DNA from 4 places in the Megamonas funiformis genome. Region 4 is predicted to be linked to each of the others. Evidence: riboswitches for the same ligand, from Rfam matches in the RefSeq annotation. Region 4 holds a riboswitch; each other region holds the start of a gene.
The links. Region 4 has a riboswitch for cobalamin ahead of GXM21_RS04390 (methylmalonyl-CoA mutase family protein). Riboswitches for the same ligand answer to the same signal wherever they lie in the genome.

Region 1 (3,804 bases), 600 kb from region 4:
GACGATAGTTTTTATATTTTTTAAAGCTTCTAAAGCTAGACCACCTTTAAATAAAATTCCTTGTTTGGAACCGCTACCGATACCAGAAAAGAAAGCAAGTGGCACACTTAATACTAAAGCACAAGGACAACTAATTACTAAAAAAGTCAAAGCTGTATAAATCCAATGTTCCCAATCACCTGTAATCAATGAAGGAATGATAGCTGTAAGCGTAGCTACTAAAACGACAATAGGAGTATAAATTCTAGCAAAACGAGTGATGAATTTATCTATTTTAGGTTTATTAGCAGCAGCATTTTCTACAGCTTGTAAAATGCGCGAAACCATAGATTCAGATAATGGCTTTTCCACTTTCATTTTGATAGCGCCGGAAATATTCAAACAACCAGAAGTGATAGAGCTATTAGGGGCAATTTTTATTGGAACAGGTTCGCCAGTAACAGGTGATGTATCCAAACGGCTTTCTCCTTCAATGACAATGCCATCAACAGGAATTCTATCGCCAGCACGAACTAATAAAATATCGCCAACCTTAGCTTCATGAGCAGAAATAACAGAAATTTTATCACCATGGAGAAGATTTACTGTTTCAGGTCGTAAATCAACAGCGTCCATGATTTGACTGCGACTTTTTTCTGTAGCACGTTCTTCAAAATATTCGCCAATGCGATAAAAGAGCATAACACCGACAGCTTCAGGATATTCTTTGATAGCAAATGCTCCCAAAGTTGCGATACTCATGAGGAAGTTTTCATCGAAGACATTGCCATGAAATAAATTGGTGATGGCAGTTTTTAGTACATGGAAACCTAAAATTAAATAAGCTACGATATAAAGATAAAGTGTGTATTGGTCAGGTACAAGAGAGGTAAATTCGCCAATGATAAATAAAATGGCACCAAATACAATTTCAATAATATCAATGGTTTTTTCATCAAAAAATTTTTTTGTATTTTGATGAGATTTTGAAGAAGCTTCGTCAGCTTTTATGATTTTTACCCCATTTTCAATGGAATTAGCTATTTTATTTATTTGAGGTAGAAGTGCATCAGGATTTTGAGCTACTATTTTTAATTTTTTAGTAGCAAATGTCAATTGAGCAGATTTAATTTCAGGTAATTCGTTTAATTTTTTTTCGATTTTAGCACCACAGTTAGCACAATCTAGATTTTCGATTAGATAGATTTTTTCTTTATAATTAGAAGCATTTTCTTCAAGTTGAGAGATTATAGTGCCAGGTTCAATTTTGTCTGCTATTTTTTGAATAGTAGGTAATAATTCATCAGGATTTTTAGCTGTCAAAGTTAATTGTTTAGTCAAAATAGAAATAGTAGCGTTATCTATATCAGATAATTCGTTGATTTTTCGTTCGATTTTGGCAGCACAATTAGCACAATGGATATTGATTGAATATGCTTTTTGTTTGTGATTATTATTATCAATAGATAAATTAGAAGTAGTAGCCATATGTACGCCTCTTTTCTAAAATAATTATATACCTCTAGGGGTATTATCTTTATGTCTTTAGTATACCCTATGGGGTATATGGTGTCAAGAATGAATATCAATAATGATTAAATTTTTATTTGACTCAGTATAAATTTTGACTAGAATTATTTAGTATAAATATTTGTATAGATTTTAAGTAAAAATTTAGTCATTGAGGAGAGATTTTAATGAAGAATGATGAAAAAATAATTTTTCGTTTAGCCAAAATAGATGATGCAGAAAAATTAGTAGAAATTTATGCTCCCTATGTAAAAAATACAAATATCACTTTTGAATATGAAGTGCCAATAATTGACGAATTTAAACAGCGTATAACAAAAATAATGTCGAAATTTCCTTATATTTTAGCTTGTATTGGTGATGAAATAGTAGGTTATACATATGCTTCTACTTTTAGGGAACGACAAGCTTATAATTGATGTGTAGAAACTTCTATTTATATTAATGAAAAATATCAAGGTAGAAAAATAGGAGAAATTTTATATACGAAATTAGAAGCGATTTTAAAATTGCAAAATATAACTAATTTAGTAGCAAGCATAACATATCCCAATCCGCAAAGTATAGCTTTCCATGAAAAATTTAATTATAAGAAAATAGCTCATTTTACAAAATGTGGTTATAAGCAAAATTGTTGGTATGATATGGTTTTCATGGAAAAAATGATAAATAAACATGAAACATTGGCAAAAGAAATTATTTATTTGCCTGATTTAGATAAAAATTTAGTGGAAAAGATATTGCAGAAATAATAATTTGATTTGCAGTATTAATGGATAATGCCTATAATATAATATATTAAATTAAATAGAGATAGGTGCGTAAGCTTAATAAGGAAACTGGAAGAGCCAGTACGGTCCCGCCACTGTAAGGGGAGCTATTTTTAATTATGTCACTGAAATAATTTATTTTGGGAAGGCGAAAATCAGCGAGGAACCTAAGTCAGGAGACTTGCCTATTGGAAAAACACCGTGAAATTTATAGATGATATATTTTTCAGACTCACGAGAGATGGGCAGGTGGAGAATTTTTCGTAGAAATACGGGATAAGTCTATCTCCCTGCCCAAAGGGAGATTTTTTTATGCGTAAAGAAATGAAAAGTGGCTATACAACAGGTTCTTGTGCAGCTGCTGGTACAAAAGCTGCTATACTTGCTTTACAGGGAAATGTCGTTCAAGAGATTGAATTATATGCTCTAAGTGGAGAATTATTGCATATTCCCATTAAAAATGTAGAGCTTACATCAACTGGAGCAAGAGCAGAAGTCATAAAAGATGCTGGTGATGACCCAGATATCACACATGGAGCTTCTGTATTTACGGAAGTAAAAATAAATAAAGATGATGATAAAATCAATTTTTATGCTGGCTTAGGTATTGGAAAAGTTACAGAGGCAGGTTTATCTATTCCGCCAGGAGAGCCGGCAATAAATCCAGGGCCAAGAAAAATGATGACGAAAGTCGTTCGTGAATTGTTGCCAGAAGGTTATGGCTGTGATATTACAATTTCTATTCCTAAAGGAGTGGAACTAGCGAAAAAAACGCTTAATCCTATATTAGGTATAGAAGGCGGTATTTCTGTAATTGGCACTACTGGCGTGGTGCGTCCAATGTCTGAAGAAGGCTTTAAAAATTCGCTTACACCGCAGATTTCTGTAGCTAAAGCAAATGGATTTGATGATATTATTTTTGTTCCTGGGAAAATTGGTGAAAATATCGCTAGTAAATTAAATCTTCCAGCAAAAGCTATGGTGCAGACAAGTAATTTTATCGGTCATATGTTGGAATTTGCTGCTGATGAAGGAATTAAATCAGTGCTTTTATTTGGTCATTTAGGTAAATTAGTAAAAGTAGCTGGAGGAATTTTCTATACACATAGTAAAATAGCTGATGCTCGCTTGGAAATATTAGCTTCTTATGCTGCTCTTTTGGGCATGGACAAAAAAGGCGTAGAAGAAATTTTTAAAGTGAAGACAACAGAAGCAGCTATGCCAATCATTGAAAGATATGGATTGGTAGAAAAAGGTTTTTATGATTTATTAGCTAAAAGAGCTAGTCTTCGCAGTGAACAACATGTATTTAATGCTTTTAAAGTAGGAACTGTGATGGTTACTTTGAAAGGTGAAATTTTGGGCATGGACGATAATGCAAGAGAAATAGGTGGTAGATTAGGTTGGAACATAAAATAATTGTGGCTGGAATTGGTCCAGGAGCGAAAGAATATGTCATTCCTATGGCTATGCAAGCTATAAATGAAGCAAAAGTTTTAGTTGGAGGAACAAGAGCATTAAATGA
Region 2 (3,804 bases), 350 kb from region 4:
ATGCTCACTATATTGAAATACAGTGTTAAAACAAATATTTCCGCCATGTTGTTTAAGCAAAGCCAATAAAGAGATGATTTTATCTTCAATAGTATATTTTTCTCGAGCAACATTGGCTACAAGAGGTTCGTTTTCAATTTGGCTTTCTAGCACATTTTGAAAAGCTTGCCACAAAAGTTTTACATCAAGCCCTTTAGGTGGCAAATGTTTTGTCGGTAGATTAGAAGCTTCACGAAAAAATCTTTTGCCAGCTTCATCTGCCATTTTACCTAAAATACTGCTGACTTCTTTATAACGACGATATTCTAATAATCGTTCGACTAATTCTTTTCGTGGGTCAACTTCATCAGTATCATCTTCATTTATTTCTTCTACCTTGGTATCAGGTAATAAAATTTTGGATTTGATTTGTAATAATGTAGCTGCCATGACTAAAAACTCACTAGCTACTTCAATATTAAACTTTTTAAATTTAGCAAGATAATCCATATATTGTTCCGTCAATAGAGCAATAGGAATATCATAAATATCAATACGATTTTTTTCAATTAAATGCAATAATAAATCTAATGGCCCTTCAAAGGATTCTAAATGTACCTTATATTGTTCTTGTTGCATAAAAAACTCATTAAATAATAATAGAGATAATAAGATTTAAAATGCTTATAATAAAGTTACTGATAGGGTGAATAATAAAACCCAATATTCCAGTAAAAACAAGAGCGATTAGAATAAAAAAGCTATAACGATTAATTACAGATGATTGATATTTATAAGCTAATCTACCTGGTAATAGAGAAGATAAGATTTTAGAACCATCAAGTGGTGGAATAGGTACTAAATTAAAAATAGCGAAATTTACATTATAAATAATAATTAATTGTAATACCATAACAAGCCAATGAGGAGCAAAACTATATTTAAAACAAAGAGCAAAAAATATTGAAGCTACAAAAGCTGTGATTAAATTAGCTAATGGACCTGCTAAGGAAACTTGCATTTCACCTTTACGCCAATCATCAAAATTATTTAAATTAATTGGTACAGGCTTTGCCCAACCTATTTGAGCAAAAAATAACATAATCAATCCAATAGGGTCAATATGAGCTACAGGATTTAAAGTTAATCTGCCATTCATACGAGGAGTGAAATCTCCTAAATTATCAGCAACCTTAGCATGAGCATATTCATGAACAGTCAATGCAATCAATAAACCTGGGATTGCATAAATCATATCTGGACCAAAACCAAACATTAAATACCTCCTAAATTTTTAAATAACAAATATAAATAGATTATTGTTTGCACAATTTTTCTGCCATTAAAATAGCAACAACAGATTTAGCATCAAAAATTTCACCTTTATTAACTAAATCGACAGCTTCGCTTAGTGGCATTTCTACTAGATTTATAAATTCATCATCATCAGTATGTTGTTTACCTTTTACTAAATCTTGTGCTAAATAAATATAAATCCATTCATTAGAAAAACCAACAGTAGTAGCTAATTTATGAATTTGTGTGTATTTATTAGCAGTATAACCTGTTTCTTCAGATAATTCACGTTTAGCACAAATTAATGGGTCTTCATCTACACTATCTAATTTGCCAGCAGGAATTTCTAAAGTTACTTTGCCGATAGGATAACGATATTGACGCACTAAAATAATATTACCATTTGGCAATACAGGAATAACAGCAGAAGCACCTTGATGTTTTATCCATTCACGAACAGCTTTATTACCATTTGGTAATTTTACATAATCACGCTTTACATGAAGTAATACCCCATCAAAAATATCTTCGGAAGAAACTTTTTCTTCAATTAAATCTTCATACATGAAAATCCCTCTCTTTATATTATAATATTGATAACAATTATAAATTTTATATTCATAATTATATCATCTATAAAAACAATAAGCTATGAGAAAAATAATATACAAAAGTCTATTTTAAATAGATTTTTTGTGGCTATAATTTTTAAATTTTTTTATCAATCCGCCAATAAGTTAACAGCTTTACAAAAACTATATATCTTATATAAAGTTTTTAGTAATAATAAAATTAATGAAATTTATTATAAGATAATTGACAAAGATTAACACTAATGATAACATAAAACATAAGTAATAAAATATAGATAGAATAGGTGTCTATACAGACTTAATAGGGAATTCGGTATAAGCCGGAGCGGTCCCGCCACTGTAAAGACGAGCGATTTCACAATTATGTCACTGAGAATAAATCATTTTCTTGGGAAGGCGTGAATAGCTATGACTCTAAGCCAGGAGAACTGCCTATTTAATAATCACTGTTATTACCTGCGAGCGATGGGAAGGCGATTTATACAGATATAAATATTGTATAATACTGCCTAATTCTATAAGAATTAGGCTTTTTTTCTTATATTTATAATTGTATGTTTCTCTTAAAAGTCTGCTAGCAAAGGCAGACTTTTTTTGTTTGCCTTAACGGAAGAAAGGAGAGGAGCTTTTTAATCTATAATAATGAAAAAAATAAGGAGGTTGTTTTAATTTGAAACGATTAATAAATCGTTTAATTCAATTAGTAATTACATTAATTGGTGTTAGTTTTTTAACATTTTGTTTAACTTATTTATCACCTGGTGATCCAGCAGCCATGGTTTTAGAGGCTTCAGATACTATTGTTTCTCAAGAAATAATAGAGCAAACTCGTGAAGAAATGGGACTTAATGATCCATTTCTTGTACAATATGGCAATTGGCTTTTAGGTGTAGCACAAGGCGATATGGGAATTTCTTATTCAGGAAAAAAACCTGTAATAGATAAGTTAATGGAAGGTTTTGCAGGGACTGTTTTATTAGCTTTGACTACAATTATTTTAATTATAATTATTTCCATTCCTTTGGGAATTTTTTCCGCTACACATCGCAATAGAATTCCTGACTTTTTAGTGAGAATCTTTTCTTTTATTGGTGTATCTATGCCAAGTTTTTGGGTAGGATTGATTTTATTATATATTTTTGGCTTAAAATTGGGATTATTTCCTATAGCTACTGCTAGTGTAACACCAAGTGGATTAGTGTTACCAGCACTTACTTTAGCTATCTATCAATCGGCAAAATATACTAGGCAAGTGCGTACTGTTATTTTAGATGAATTACATCAAGATTATGTAATAGGTGCTAGAGCTAGAGGATTGTCTGAAAAAGCTATTTTATGGAAACATATTTTGCCTAATGCAATTTTACCTTTAATAACTTTGTTAGGTATGTCCATTGGTTGGTTATTAGGTGGTGTTGCTGTTATTGAAACAGTTTTTGCTTGGCCAGGTATGGGGAGAATGGCAGTGTATGCTATTACTATGCGTGATTATCCATTAATCGAAGGATTTGTTTTATGGATTTCTATTGTGTATACAGTAATTAATTTTTTAGTAGATTTATCGTATACATATCTTGATCCTAGGCTGAAAAAAGGAGATTCAAGATGATTAAATTTATAAAGAATAATAAATTATTTTCTGTATATACATTTTTGGTTTTTTTAGTAATTCTAATTGCTATATTAGCACCTATTATTGCTACGCATGACCCTTATGAATCGAATATGACCAATGTATTGCAGATGCCAAGCGGTGAACATATTTTAGGTACTGATAAATTAGGTAGAGATACCTTTTCCAGAATAATTTATGGTACACAAACTTCATTATTTATGACTATTTGTTTAGTTATATTAACGGCTACTATTGGTTCTTTAGTTGGTATTTTATCAGGTTATTTTGGTGGTAAAGTAGAAATTGTATTGATGCGTTTAG
Region 3 (3,804 bases), 750 kb from region 4:
TAAATTGAATACCCAATAATTATCACTTGGCCACCCTTTTGATTCTACCTTATTGCCATCTCTACCAATAAAACCTTTTCCATCTAATCCAATATTCCATTTATCTTTTGTATAATCTACACCAACTGTTACCATATTTTTAGGTAAATATCCATAATCTGTAGTTCCTTTTTTATTTGTATATGATAACCTCGACCAACTCAATAATCCATGCCAAGAGTCATCAAAATATTTTTCATATTGAATATCAAAACCATGAGCTTTTTCACTGTCATTAACATAAGTATCTTCTTTCACATCAAAACCTATATTCCTGTCAGAATCACGTTTAAAATAATGTGCATTAATCATTGAACTATCATCAATTTTATGATTAATGCCCACTTCATAATTTTTGCCTTCTTCTGGTAACAATTTAGCATTACCATAGTTAGTATCATAAAGTTGATACATTGATGGCAATACAAAATAATCATTATATGCTATATATATATTAGTATCATCTGTAAAATTATATCCTAAATTAAAACTTTTAGCTGTATTTGATTCTAATTCTACTAGACCACCAGATGGATCATCATAGCGTATACCACTTGTTAATTTCCATTTATCATCAAACATCCATTCATCTTGTAAAAAATATGATGTATTTTTTAACGATTGATATGTTTCATAGGAACGATAATCTGGTGTCCATACTGTTGATGGATTTAAATTTTCGGATTTTATATGCTCAAGACCTACAGTAACCACATGAGTATCACCAAAAATTTTTGTTAAAGTATCATTTATCACTGTACTTTTATATCTATTATTCCAGAAATTACCCCAACTATCATCTCTTGAATTATGTAATAATCCAACATGTTCAAATTTGGCATTATTATAACTTAATACATTGCTCAAACTATCATCTATTTTTTGATTATATATTATTTGCAAATTTCTTGACTTAGCTTCACCTTTAATATCTTGATTATATAAATGATCTAAAAAAGAAAAATCATCATCACCATTTGTATAATTTAGTATAATATTAGCATTATCTGAAAGATCTTGCTTTAACATCACTCCTATATTTTCAGAATTATCATGCGCTTTCCATTCTATATCATTACCATCTTTGAATTTTCCTGAAATAGCTTTTTGTCCATAAATTCTATAACTTGTATCTCCTAATGAACCTTCAGTACTTATTTTATATTCTTCTTTACCAAAACGTCCTGTACTAGTAGTTATTTTGGTTTTAGGCTCAGTATCTTTCTTGGTAATAATATTTATTACTCCCCCTTTAGCATCGCTACCATATAATACAGACGCTGAGCCTTTTAAAACTTCTATACGCTCAATATTTTCCATATCACTAACTAAATGAAATGGATATGTTTGTCCTGTACCTGTCATTGATACACGAACACCATCAATCAATACTACAACTTGATCAGAACCATTTATTCTAACTTTTGACATACTATACCCAGGTAAATTATAATCTAAAAATTGTATACCTGTCACAGTACGCAGAGCCTCTTCTATAGTATTATAATGCATACGTTCTATATCTTCTTTTGTTATTACACTAATGTTAGCATTAGCATCCGTTAAATTTTCTTCTCTTTTTGTAGCTGTTATAACTACTTCATCTAAATTATAAGATTTTAACTGTTCAACTGTTTCTGTTGCTTCAGTTGCTCCTACATAATTATTGCCTAAATTTAAAGTTGCTAAACATATACACATAGCTAATTTTTTCTTTGATAAATTCATTTCACACTCTCCATATCTATAATTCATATAAGTTTTTATAAAAAAAAACGACTACAATATATGCAGTCGTTTTTTTCATAACTGCATGACAAAACAGTGCTAATTATAAACATATAAATAATATCTACGTTTATTTGCACTATTCAAATTTGTACATCGCAAATTATGAACATAAAAATGGCGCCCTGACTAAGATCTATGCAATATTATCCCTTTGCGAGAGGATACTGATAATACTGCTCCCAACACAGTTGCGGTACAGCTCTAGATTCTCACTAGATTCCCCATATAATTTCTCTATTTATTTAAATTAAATACAAAAAAGCCTTTTGTTATCAACAAAAGGCGTAATTATGTAAAAACTTCACCATACCGTCTCTCGCAGTAACTTTTATTGGCTACTAAAATTAGGCAGTTCTTCTGGCTCTGCTTCACCGCTCATCTTGCCTTCCCAGTTTCCCAGTGACATATTTAAGACTCGCTCCACATTACAGCTACGGGATAGCACAGGTTTCACACCTGTTTCTCTATTAAGTATTGCTACACCTAACTTTATCTATATTTATCTTTTCATAGATTGTATTTATCTATTACAATTTTGCATTATAAATGATAATATAGTTAATGTCAATAAAAATTTAATCTAATTTTAATCTTTTATCAAATACTATTGTTTTTTTTTATAAAAAATGCTATACTTCTATGCAACAAATGAATAATTCATAATTTAGGTGTACTTTGTACTTAATAGAGAAATCGGTATAAGCCGATGCGGTCCCGCCGCTGTAAGGACGAGCTATATTTCATTTATGTCACTGGGAAACTGGGAAGGCGAAATTATGCAATGACTCCAAGCCAGAAGAACTGCCTATATTATCTTTCCGATTCCTGCGAGTGACATGGATAGGAAAATATATAATATTGCTGAATTTAAATTTATTTTATATATTTATGCCTTCCTTTCTTTTCAGGTTAGGAAGGTATTTTTATTTTTAGGAGGTAATATTTTGTCTGATGTATTAATGTATTTTGAAAAAGGTGGATTAGTAATGTATCCACTACTTATTTGTTCACTAGTTATTATTTTTATTGCTATTGAACGATATCTGTTTTATAAATCTATTGATTCTGGTCATTTATTTACTAAACAATATTGCGATATTCTATCTGGAGAAACGCTAGAAAAAGCTTTTGAATTTGCTAAAACACATAAAGGAGCTTGTGCTAATATTCTAACTCAAGCAAGTCCTTTGCCTACAGTAGAACGTACTGAGGCTTTTATGGAAATGAAGGGTAATATTGTAATGTCTCGTTTACGTGAAAAATTAAGTTATTTAAGTGTAATTACCACATTAGCTCCACTTTTAGGACTTTTAGGAACTATTGTTGGTATGATTACCACATTTAGTATTTTTAATATTCAAGCTGGTCAACCAATGGCCATTACAGGTGGTATCGGTGAAGCTCTAATTGCCACAGCTTCTGGTCTTTGTGTGGCAATTTTATCTTTATGTGTTCATTCTTATCTCTCACATAAAATGAACAATATTATCACTAATATGGAACAATGTTTTTCTGCTTTATCTGAGGCTAAAGTCAGAGGTGCTAATAAATGAAATTAAGAAATTATCGTGAGACTAAACAACCTGATTTAAATATCATTCCAATGATTGATATTATGTTTTTTTTATTGGTATTTTTTATGCTTAGTACGATGTACATGGTAGAACAAAAAACTATTCCTGTAAATTTACCACAAGCTACTTCTGCTGCTATTGATAACAAAACTAATTTTACGGTAACCCTAAAGGATGATGGTAGTATTTATCTAGAAGACCAACAAACAGATATTCAAACATTATTAATGCAAGCAACTAAAGAGCAAAAAAATAATCCATCATTTGCTATTATTATTCGAGCAGATAAAGATATTAATTATGACAAAGTAGTTTCTTTTATTGATACATTAAAAAAAGCTGGTATCACTCGTTTTGGTTTAGCAACAAATGGAGCGGGTGGTAATTAATGGATGAACAA
Region 4 (3,804 bases):
ACCAAAAAGTTCAATGCGGATAGCTCTATCACTATAGCCAGCAGGAAAAATTTCAATGACATCACCACGAACGCGAAATTTACCACGGTCAAAATTTATATCATTGCGTTCATATTGGATAGAAACTAATTTTCGCAAAATATCATCACGAGGATATTCTTGACCTTCACGTACAGATAAGACTAAATCATAATAATCTTCTGGTGAACCTAAACCATAGATACAAGATACGCTAGCAACAATGATGACATCACGACGTTCGAATAAAGAACAAGTTGCAGAATGGCGAAGCTTATCAATTTCATCATTGATGGAAGAATCTTTTTCGATATAAGTATCTGTTTGGGCAATATAGGCTTCTGGTTGGTAATAATCATAGTAGCTGACAAAATATTCTACAGCGTTATGCGGAAAAAATTCTTTAAACTCACTAGCTAATTGTGCAGCTAGCGTTTTATTATGAGCGATAACAAGTGTAGGTTTTTGGATTTTTTCAATTAATTTAGCGATAGTAAAAGTCTTTCCTGTACCTGTAGCACCTAATAAAACTTGTGATGTTTGACCATTTTGAATGCCTTGAGCTAAAGCTTCAATCGCTTGAGGTTGGTCGCCTGTAGGTTCAAAAGGTGCTTCTACTTTAAAGGGAATTTTATTTTCAGTTTGTAATGTATTTAATTTTGGTATGTGTACCATAAAATCATCTCACTTATAATATTAATATTTAGCTTTAATGATAAATGGAGAAGAATATTTTTTCAATATCATGATATAATTATTTTAATAAACTAAGAAAAGAGGTTATAAACATGATTTTTGGCAATCTTAAATACGCAGATAAGTATGATTTTTTGACAGAAAAAATTAAAGCTTGTTTTACTTATGCAAAAGAACATGATTTAACTGCATATGAAAAAGGTAGTTATAAAATAAATGGCGATGAGTTTTTTGTTAATATCGAAAACTATGCTACAGTAAAACGTGAAGAGCGCTTTTGGGAAGCACATAAAAAATATATTGATGTGCATATGATTATTGAAGGCAAAGAAAGTATTGATGTGAGCTTTTGCGATGATATGCAAATAAAATCATTTGACGAAAATCGCGATTTTGTGGAATTAATAGGTGAAGAAAAAGCTAATGTTAACTTAATTAACAAAGGTGATTTTCTAATTTGTTATCCAGAAGATGCTCATCGTACTGCTATTATCTGTCAACAAAGTCAAACTATAAAAAAAGCTATCTTTAAAATTAAATTATAAGAAAAAAATAGCATGCTTAGGATAATACTTAAGCATGCTATAAGCATAATAATACAACAATATAATGATTAGTTTGGAATTTTGAGCAATGATTACTTTATGTTTGCTGAAGACATAAAGTAAAACCGATAAATAAAAAACCCCTTTTCGCTTTGAAAAGAGGTGAATAGACACATTGAGTAAATTCTAAAATTTACTGTCTAATCTCCTCCCCATCGCTCGCAGGTATGGCAATTAAAATAAATTAATTGCACACGGTGATTGTTAATCAGGCAGTTCTCCTGACTCGAGTTCATTACTATATCCAAGCCTTCCCAGTTTCCCAGTGACATAAATTTGGATAAGTTCCCTCATACAGTGGCGGGACCGTTTCAGCTTAATAATAAATTACGTACTGAATTCCCTATTAAGTCCAAATGGACACCTGATTCATTGAACTATATTCAGTTCTTTTTTAGAATATCACTATATAGAATTTGTGTCAATACTCTATATAAAATAATTATCTTAAAAGTATTTTAATTTATCGTTGACAAATATATAAAATAAAAAGTATAATAAAGGCGACAAGTTGATAATGAAACCTTATAGGTGCATATTTATGCTTAATAGGGAAGACGGTTAAAATCCGGCACGGTCCCGCCGCTGTAAAGAGGAGCAAACTTCATGAATGTCACTGGGAAACTGGGAAGGCGAAGTGAGCAATGATACTGAGTCAGAAGAACTGCCTATAAGAAGCATCGTCGTTTGACCTGCGAGAGACGGGGAGAGATGTAGTAGAATGTATATGTTTTTTATACATGTAAATTCTAATTATAATTTTCTACCGTTTTTCATATATTGTTTATGAAAAGCGGTTTTTCTGTTTATAGAGATAATCCATGAAGATGGCTCATGATTATCTTAAGCAAGTGCCATCGATGTATCATATTAATTTGTTGTAAATTATGTTTAATTTACTGAAAAATTTAATCATTATTATGATTAGCATAAATACTTGAATAATTTAATAAAAATGGTAAATAATATTTGGGGAATATATATTACCAATCCAGCCATCACTAAATTTAGTGATGGCTTTTTTATAAATTTTATATTTAATATCTAGGTAGGAGGAACTCGAACCATTTATTAGATATATAAGAGTATTTATTAACTATTCAATAATAGTATTAAATTATCCCCTTAAATGAAAATGCAGAAGTAGAGAAGGGAAATTATTATATATGGAACAAGATAAAACACTTGGCGAAGAAATTCGACAAGAAGAACAACAAGAACAAGATATTCCTGCTGTTACTTTTGATGAGTTTGAAATTCCTTCATATGAAGAATGGAAAGAAGCTGTAGTGGCATTATTAAAGGGAAAACCTTTTGAAAAAAGTATGTTTACTAAAACTTATGAAGGTATTACATTAAACCCTATTTATCGTATGGAAGATTTAGAAGGGTTAACTCATAATAAGACTTATCCAGGAATGGAAAGTAATTTACGTGGAGCTAATGCTAGTGGTTATATACATAAACCATGGACAATAGCTCAAGAGTGTGATGCTAAAACTCCTAGTGAAGCCAATGAAATGGTAAAATATGAATTATTAAAAGGTTCAACAGCTGCAAGTGTAGTTTTGGATACAGCAACACGTAAAGGTTATGATGTAGATACAGCTAATAAAGAAGAAATCGCAGATATTGGTGTTTCTTTATCGACTTTATCAGATGTAAATAAATTATTAGATGATGTTGATTTAGAAAAATTTGAAATTGATATTTATGCAGGTGCTTCTAATATAGCATTACTTTCTGCTGTTGCAGTGGTGTGTGAACAGAAAAAATTATCACTAAAAAAACTTCATGGTGCTATTACAGCAGATCCTATTGGAGAATTAGCTTTAGATGGAAAGCTTACACGACCTCTTGATGAATATTATGATGAAATGGCTCATAGTATTTGTTGGGCAGAAAAATTTGCACCAGAATTAAAGACTGTAGTAGTAAATACAGATGTTTATCACAATGGTGGTGCAAATGATATCCAAGAAGTAGCATATGCCATGAATGAAGCTGTAACATATATGAAATCTATGGAACGACGTGGCATTGATGTGAATACTTTTTGTCGTCATTTACGTTTTCATTTTAGTATAGGTGCAAATTTTTTTATGGAAATTGCTAAATTACGCAGTGTGAAAATGATTTGGGCTCAAATTGTTAAAAATTGTGGTGGAGATGATATAGCTCAAAAAATTAATATATATGTAAGTACATCGTCTTTTTGTCAAACAGTATATGATCCTTATGTAAATTTACTTCGTGCAGCTACACAATCATTTTCTGCTGTTGTTGGTGGTATGGATGGTATGTTTGTAAAACCATTTGACCATTGTATACGTCCTAGTGATGAATTTTCTCGTCGTATTGCACGAAATATTCAAATTATGGAGCAACATGAATTTAATTTTATTCAACCAATAGACCCTGCTGGTGGTAGTTGGTATCTTGAACCATTGACAGAAGAGTTTACTCAAAAGGCTTGGGCAAAATT

Region 1: linked by a shared signal. The riboswitch ahead of cbiD (cobalt-precorrin-5B (C(1))-methyltransferase CbiD) and the one ahead of GXM21_RS04390 (methylmalonyl-CoA mutase family protein) in region 4 are both predicted to bind cobalamin.
Region 2: linked by a shared signal. The riboswitch ahead of nikB (nickel ABC transporter permease) and the one ahead of GXM21_RS04390 (methylmalonyl-CoA mutase family protein) in region 4 are both predicted to bind cobalamin.
Region 3: linked by a shared signal. The riboswitch ahead of GXM21_RS08375 (TonB-dependent receptor plug domain-containing protein) and the one ahead of GXM21_RS04390 (methylmalonyl-CoA mutase family protein) in region 4 are both predicted to bind cobalamin.

What each region holds. Positions count from the first base shown of each region.
Region 1 is NZ_CP048627.1:301,132-304,935, forward strand. Features, by position in the region: gene GXM21_RS01405 (heavy metal translocating P-type ATPase) at 1-1,467, opposite strand, end outside; partial or broken gene GXM21_RS01410 (N-acetyltransferase family protein) at 1,677-2,261, shown strand; cobalamin riboswitch at 2,308-2,482, shown strand; gene cbiD (cobalt-precorrin-5B (C(1))-methyltransferase CbiD) at 2,592-3,698, shown strand; gene cbiE (precorrin-6y C5,15-methyltransferase (decarboxylating) subunit CbiE) at 3,683-3,804, shown strand, end outside.
Region 2 is NZ_CP048627.1:1,244,718-1,248,521, forward strand. Features, by position in the region: gene GXM21_RS06300 (segregation and condensation protein A) at 1-618, opposite strand, end outside; gene GXM21_RS06305 (site-2 protease family protein) at 629-1,255, opposite strand; gene GXM21_RS06310 (NUDIX domain-containing protein) at 1,296-1,841, opposite strand; cobalamin riboswitch at 2,134-2,318, shown strand; gene nikB (nickel ABC transporter permease) at 2,539-3,477, shown strand; gene nikC (nickel transporter permease) at 3,474-3,804, shown strand, end outside.
Region 3 is NZ_CP048627.1:1,647,496-1,651,299, forward strand. Features, by position in the region: gene GXM21_RS08375 (TonB-dependent receptor plug domain-containing protein) at 1-1,767, opposite strand, end outside; cobalamin riboswitch at 1,927-2,113, opposite strand; cobalamin riboswitch at 2,161-2,332, opposite strand; cobalamin riboswitch at 2,480-2,653, shown strand; gene GXM21_RS08380 (MotA/TolQ/ExbB proton channel family protein) at 2,775-3,383, shown strand; gene GXM21_RS08385 (ExbD/TolR family protein) at 3,380-3,793, shown strand; gene GXM21_RS08390 (energy transducer TonB) at 3,793-3,804, shown strand, end outside.
Region 4 is NZ_CP048627.1:896,842-900,645, forward strand. Features, by position in the region: gene uvrB (excinuclease ABC subunit UvrB) at 1-693, opposite strand, end outside; gene GXM21_RS04385 (NanQ anomerase/TabA/YiaL family protein) at 807-1,259, shown strand; cobalamin riboswitch at 1,514-1,702, opposite strand; cobalamin riboswitch at 1,832-2,005, shown strand; gene GXM21_RS04390 (methylmalonyl-CoA mutase family protein) at 2,486-3,804, shown strand, end outside.